One region of the Streptomyces sp. NPDC056503 genome, then DNA from elsewhere that is predicted to be linked to it. Evidence: riboswitches for the same ligand, from Rfam matches in the RefSeq annotation. Region 1 holds a riboswitch; each other region holds the start of a gene.
The links. Region 1 has a riboswitch for thiamine pyrophosphate ahead of thiC (phosphomethylpyrimidine synthase ThiC). Riboswitches for the same ligand answer to the same signal wherever they lie in the genome.
Positions count from the first base shown of each region.

Region 1 (2,259 bases):
GGCGAGGACCGCCATCGGCACCTTCCGGTTCACGTCCGTCACCGAGTACTGCAGGTCCTTCGGGGCGTCGGGGGCGTAGGCGACCACCACGCCCTGGCCCTCCTCCAGTTGGCGCGGGGCGTCCGGCTGCACGATCTCGGTGAACCGCCGCCCCTTGTCCGGACCGCTGGTGACCTCGATCGTCGCCTTCTCGCACTGCCCCTGCTGACCGTTGACCGCCTCGCGGCCCTGCGGGGTGGAGGTATCGCCGGTGGGCGGCACCTGCGCCGCGTTCACGTCCCGGCAGTCGACCTGCTCGACCGCCACGACCTCGCCCTGTTCGGTCTGCCGGTCGAAGCCGACCCCGGTCCGCTCGTGGGCCGGCGTGCCACCGGGCCAGAGCACCACGAGACCGACGACCACGGCGGTGGCGAAGGGGATGAGGACCGCCGCGATGACTCTTCGCAGATGGCGCGAGACGGGTGCGGCGGGCCCGTGGCTGTGGCTGTGCCCATGACCGGAGCCGTGGCCGGAGCCATGGCCCGGACCGTGCTGACCAGCGCCGGAACCGGCGCCGTGCCCGTGCTCATGGCCGTGCGGATCGGGGGACTGCTGTGAGGAAGTCACCGCCCGATCATCGCAAGAACGGTGGGGGGCCCACTGTTCAGCACGCCAGGGAGGGCGCTAGCCTCGTGACACCTTTGCACACGCGGGAGCTCGGAGCACCGGGCTGAGAGGGCGCTGATCACCGTACGCGCGTACTGACTGACGTACGTACGGGAGGAGGCTGCGCCGACCGCCGAACCTGTTACCGGGTAATGCCGGCGTAGGGAGATTCGGTCTCATGACCATTCAGGACGCACGCACGCCTGCCTCCGACCAGAACGACCAGAGCGACTCGAACGGCGCGCGCACGCCGGGCTGGCACAAGGGGTACGTCGAGGGCTCCCGCCCGGACCTCCGGGTGCCGGTCCGTCAGGTCCACCTCACCAACGGCAAGGACGTGACGCTGTACGACACGTCCGGTCCGTACACCGACCCCGCGGTCGACACCGACGTGCGCCGTGGACTGCTCCCGCTCCGCGAGAACTGGATCATCGCGCGCGGCGACACCGAGGAGTACGCGGGCCGTCCGGCCCGCCCCGAGGACGACGGCATCAAGCACACCTCGCCGCGCGGCGGCGGGCTCAAGAACCTCGACGCGGTCTTCCCGGGCCGCCCGCGGCTGCCCCGCCGTGGTCGCGCCGGCCAGGCCGTGACCCAGCTCGCCTACGCCCGCCGGGGGGAGATCACCCCGGAGATGGAGTACGTGGCGATCCGGGAGAACGTCTCCCCCGAGGTCGTCCGCGAGGAGATCGCGGCGGGCCGCGCGGTGCTGCCGGCCAACGTCAACCACCCGGAGATCGAGCCGATGATCATCGGCAAGCGGTTCCTGGTGAAGGTCAACGCCAACATCGGCAACTCCGCGGTCACCTCCTCCATCGAGGAGGAGGTGGAGAAGATGACCTGGGCGACCCGCTGGGGCGCCGACACGGTCATGGACCTGTCCACCGGCCGCAACATCCACACCACCCGCGAGTGGGTGCTGCGCAACTCCCCCGTGCCGATCGGCACCGTGCCGCTCTACCAGGCCCTGGAGAAGGTCGACGGCAAGGCCGAGGAGCTGACCTGGGAGATCTACAAGGACACGGTCATCGAGCAGGCCGAGCAGGGCGTGGACTACATGACCGTGCACGCCGGCGTGCTCCTGCCGTACGTGCCGCTCACCGCGCGCCGCAAGACCGGCATCGTCTCGCGCGGCGGCTCGATCATGGCGGCCTGGTGTCTCGCGCACCACAAGGAGAACTTCCTCTACACCCACTTCGAGGAGCTCTGCGAGATCCTGGCGGCGTACGACGTCACCTACTCGCTCGGCGACGGACTGCGGCCCGGCTCGATCGCTGACGCCAACGACGAGGCCCAGTTCGCGGAGCTGCGCACGCTCGGCGAGCTGAACACGATCGCCAAGCGGCACAACGTGCAGACGATGATCGAGGGCCCCGGGCACGTCCCGATGCACAAGATCAAGGAGAACATCGACCTCCAGCAGGAGATCTGCGAGGAGGCGCCGTTCTACACGCTCGGCCCGCTGACCACGGACGTCGCGCCCGCCTACGACCACATCACCTCCGGCATCGGCGCGGCGATGATCGCCTGGTGGGGCACGGCGATGCTCTGCTACGTCACGCCCAAGGAGCACCTGGGCCTGCCGAACCGCGACGACGTGAAGACCGGTGTCAT
Region 1 is NZ_JBHTST010000007.1:63,095-65,353, forward strand. It holds gene ACFQ8C_RS03720 (YibE/F family protein) at 1-606, opposite strand, end outside; TPP riboswitch at 679-829, shown strand; gene thiC (phosphomethylpyrimidine synthase ThiC) at 824-2,259, shown strand, end outside.

Region 2 (2,259 bases), on a different contig from region 1:
GGCGCGCTCGGGGTCGAGGGGGGTGCCGGCCTCGATGAGCTTGCGGCCCTGGGCGAGGTCGCGGGGGCGGCCGACGGCGAGGAGCGCGACCGGCACCCCGCCGCGCAGCCAGAGCACCGACCAGGAGGCCCCGGCCGGGTCGCCGCGCCGCACGAGGGCGTCGGCGCCGGCGTGGTGGCCGGCGTACTGGACGAAGCGGCCGAACTGCTCGGACCAGAAGTACGGGACGGGGTCGTACGGCTCCGGGGCGGGGCCGTCGGCTCCGGTGAGGTCGGCGGCGACCGTGCGGGGGCCCTGGAGGGCGTTGTCCCAGTGGTGGACGAGGAGCCGCTCCCCGTAGCGGGCGGAGGGGAAGGAGGCGCAGTCGCCGACCGCGTACACGTCGGGCAGGGAGGTGCGCAGCCGGTCGTCGGCGGTGACGGCGCCGCTCGGGTCGAGGGCGATGCCGGAGTCCGCGAGCCAGTCGGTGGCGGGGCGGGCGCCGATGCCGACGACGACGGCGTCGGCGGGGAGCTCGCGGCCGTCGGCGAGGACGACGGCGCCGGGGCGGACGGTGGCCACGCGCGCGTGGGTGAGGAGTTCGGCGCCGCTCTCGGCGTACCAGCCGGCCATGACGGTGGTGACCTCGTCGGGCAGGGCGCCGGCGAGCGGGAGGGCGGCGGCCTCGACGACGGTGACGGCGCAGCCGGCCTCGCGGGCGGCGGTGGCGAACTCGGCGCCGATCCAGCCGGCGCCGACCACGACGACGGGGCCGCCGCCGGCCAGGACGGGGCCGAGGCGGACGGCGTCGTCGAGGGTGCGCAGCAGGTGGACGCCGGGGACTCCCCCGGTGCCGGGGAGGGTGAGCGGGTGGGCGCCGGTGGCGAGGACGAGGGCGTCGTACGGGAAGCGCCCCTCCTCGGTGACGAGTTCGCGGGCGGCGGGGCGCAGCCCGGTCGCGTCGAGGCCGAGGCGGAGGTCGACGCCGAGGGACTCGAAGTCGACGTCGAAGGCGGAGTGCTCGGCCTTGCCGAGGAGGACCGCCTTGGAGAGCGGGGGCCGGTCGTAGGGCTGGTGGGGTTCGGCGCCGATGAGGGTGACGGGGCCCTCGAAGCCCTGCTCGCGCAGGGCGACGGCGGTCTGCACGCCCGCCATGCCCGCGCCGACGATCACGACGTGCCGCTGGTTCTGCTTCTGCTCGCTCACTCGTCCACCATACGCATCTGACACATCGTCAGATAGAAGGCCCTCTGTGGCGCTCCGGCGACGGGGGCTAGGGTGGCGGGCACACACCACTCGCGGGAGCCCGGACGCACCGGGCTGAGAGGGAGGCTGGCCGGCCTCCGACCGTACGAACCTGATCCGGGTCATGCCGGCGAAGGGAGGGGCGGGAACGCCCATGCGTTCTTCCGACAGCACCAACGACAGCACCCACGACGGCACCGTCACCGCGACCACCGACGTCACCGCGACCACCGACGTCCTCGTGGTCGGCGGCGGCGTCATCGGCCTCGTCACGGCCTGGCGGGCGGCCCTGCGCGGGCTGACCGTCGCGGTCGTCGACCCCGCACCGGGCGGCGGCGCCGCGCGGGTCGCGGCCGGCATGCTCGCCGCCGTCACCGAACTGCACTACGGCGAGGAGACCCTGCTCGGGCTCAACCTCGCCTCCGCCGAGCGCTACCCCGCGTTCGTGGCCGAGCTGGAGGAGGCCACCGGCCTCGACGTGGGCTACCGGGCCTGCGGCACGCTCGCCGTCGCGCTCGACGCCGACGACCGGGCCCACCTGCGCGAGCTGCACGCCCTCCAGACCCGCTGCGGACTCGCCTCCGAATGGCTGAGCGGCCGCGAGTGCCGCCGTCTGGAGCCCATGCTGGCGCCCGGCGTGCGCGGCGGGCTCCGGGTGGACGGCGACCACCAGGTGGACCCGCGCCGGCTCGCCGCCGCGCTGCTCACCGCCTGCGAGCGGGCCGGGGTGGTCTTCCACCGGGCGCTCGCCGAGCGGCTCACGGTGGTCCGCGACCGGGCGCGCGGAGTCGTCCTGGGCGACGGCACCGAGCTGACCGCCGGCCGGACCGTCCTCGCCGCCGGCAGCCTCAGCGGCCGCCTCGCGGGCGTGCCGCCGTCGGTCCTGCCGCCGGTCCGCCCGGTGAAGGGCCAGGTCCTGCGGCTGCGGATCCCCGCCCCGTACGCCCCCTTCCTCTCCCGCACCGTCCGGGCCGTGGTCCGCGGCAGCCACGTCTACCTGGTGCCGCGCGAGAACGGCGAGCTGGTCGTCGGCGC
Region 2 is NZ_JBHTST010000057.1:35,440-37,698, forward strand. It holds gene ACFQ8C_RS18925 (NAD(P)/FAD-dependent oxidoreductase) at 1-1,185, opposite strand, end outside; TPP riboswitch at 1,268-1,381, shown strand; gene thiO (glycine oxidase ThiO) at 1,379-2,259, shown strand, end outside.
Region 2: it holds a riboswitch for thiamine pyrophosphate, as region 1 does, so the genes downstream of both, thiO (glycine oxidase ThiO) here and thiC (phosphomethylpyrimidine synthase ThiC) in region 1, are expected to answer to the same signal.

Region 3 (2,259 bases), on a different contig from region 1:
TCCCGGCCGCCTCGCGGGAGAAGCTGGCCGGGGAGCTGCTGCCCGACCTGATGTCGGTGGTGCGGCACATCTCGTGCGACGACGACACCACTCGCAAGACCCTGTGGCGGCTGCACGACGGCACGCTCGTCGAGTCCGTGCTGATGCGCTACCCGGACCGGGTGACGATGTGCATCTCCTCGCAGGCCGGCTGTGGCATGAACTGTCCGTTCTGCGCGACCGGGCAGGCCGGTCTCGACCGGAACCTGTCGACCGCAGAGATCGTGCACCAGATCGTCGACGGCATGCGCGCGCTGCGCGACGGCGAGGTGCCCGGTGGGCCCGCGCGGCTGTCGAACATCGTCTTCATGGGGATGGGCGAGCCGCTCGCCAACTACAAGCGGGTCGTCGGTTCCATCCGCCGGCTGACCGATCCCGAGCCCGACGGGCTGGGGCTCTCGCAGCGCGGGATCACCGTGTCCACGGTCGGGCTCGTGCCGGCGATGCTGCGCTTCGCCGACGAGGGCTTCAAGTGCCGGCTCGCGGTCTCGCTGCACGCTCCGGACGACGAGCTGCGGGACACGCTGGTGCCGGTGAACACGCGCTGGAAGGTGCGGGAGGTGCTGGACGCGGCCTGGGAGTACGCCGAGAAGTCCGGCCGCCGGATCTCCATCGAGTACGCCCTCATCCGGGACATCAACGACCAGGCGTGGCGCGGCGACCTGCTGGGCCGGCTGCTCAAGGGCAAGCGGGTGCACGTCAACCTGATCCCGCTGAACCCGACGCCGGGCTCGAAGTGGACCGCGTCGCGGCCGGAGGACGAGAAGGCCTTCGTGGAGGCCATCGCCCGGCACGGCGTGCCGGTGACCGTGCGGGACACCCGGGGCCAGGAGATCGACGGCGCCTGTGGGCAGCTCGCGGCCGCCGAACGCTGACCTTGTACCCTGTGCTCGAACACACCTGCATATTCCGACAGGGGAGCGCCACAGCGCTGAGAGTGCGGTAACCGTAGACCGCAGACCCTCTGAACCTCGCCCGGGTCATTCCGGGTAGGAAGTTCGGTCGTAACTCGAGCTGTTGCGCCCTGCCCGCGTCCGGTCTCCCCGGGCGCGGGCAGGGCCGCGTCTCTTCCTGGTCCCACCCAGGAGGACATCACATGAACACCAGGAAGGCCGCCGCCGTCGCGCTGGTCGCGGCGCTCGGCGTCACGAGCCTCGCCGCCTGCTCCACCGAGTCCGTCCGCGAGGCCGCGGGGAAGTCCGGAGAGCCCGCGCCGAAGACCGTGACCCTCGTGAGCCACGACTCCTTCAACGCCTCGAAGGAGGTGCTGGCGGAGTTCACGAAGCAGACCGGCTTCACCGTGAAGGTGCTGAAGGCCGGTGACGCGGGCGAGGCCGTCAACAAGGAGATCCTGACCAAGGGCTCCCCGCAGGGCGACGTCTTCTTCGGCGTCGACAACACCCTGCTCTCCCGCGCCGTCGACAACGGCATCTTCGAGACGTACGAGGCGAAGGGCGCGGACCGGATCCCGGCCGGCTTCAAGCTCGACAAGCGGGTCACCCCGATCGACACCGGCGACATCTGCGTCAACTACGACAAGAAGTACTTCGCCGACAAGAAGCTGGCGCCGCCGCAGTCCTTCGACGACCTGGCGAAGCCGGAGTACAAGGACCTCCTCGTGGTGGAGAACCCCGAGCGGTCCTCCCCGGGCCTCGGCTTCCTCCTCGGCACCGTCGCGAAGTACGGCGACGCGGGCTGGCAGGACTACTGGTCGAAGCTGAAGGCGAACGGCGTGAAGACCGTCGACAGCTGGGAGCTCGCCTACAACCAGGAGTTCTCCGGCTCGGCCGGCGGCAAGGAGGCCAAGGGCGACCGCCCGCTGGTCGTCTCCTACGCCTCCAGCCCGCCGGTCGAGGTGCTGTACGCCGAGCCGCAGCCGAAGGAGGCCCCCACCGGGGTGTCCACCGGCACCTGCTTCCGGCAGATCGAGTTCGCCGGTCTGCTGAACGGGGCGAAGAACCCCGAGGGCGGCAAGGCGCTGATCGACTTCCTGGTGTCGAAGAAGTTCCAGGACGACATGCCGCTCCAGATGTTCGTGAACCCGGTGGCGAAGGACGCGACCCTGCCGGAGCTGTTCACGAAGCACGGCGTGGTCGTCGAGAAGCCGGAGACGATGGAGCCGGAGAAGATCGCCGAGAAGCGCGAGGCGTGGATCCAGCAGTGGTCGTCGCTCCTCAAGTGAGGCGTGGGGTGAAGGGGAGCGCGGCGCGGCTGGGGCTG
Region 3 is NZ_JBHTST010000003.1:21,575-23,833, forward strand. It holds gene rlmN (23S rRNA (adenine(2503)-C(2))-methyltransferase RlmN) at 1-914, shown strand, start outside; TPP riboswitch at 944-1,053, shown strand; gene ACFQ8C_RS01470 (thiamine ABC transporter substrate binding subunit) at 1,136-2,221, shown strand.
Region 3: it holds a riboswitch for thiamine pyrophosphate, as region 1 does, so the genes downstream of both, ACFQ8C_RS01470 (thiamine ABC transporter substrate binding subunit) here and thiC (phosphomethylpyrimidine synthase ThiC) in region 1, are expected to answer to the same signal.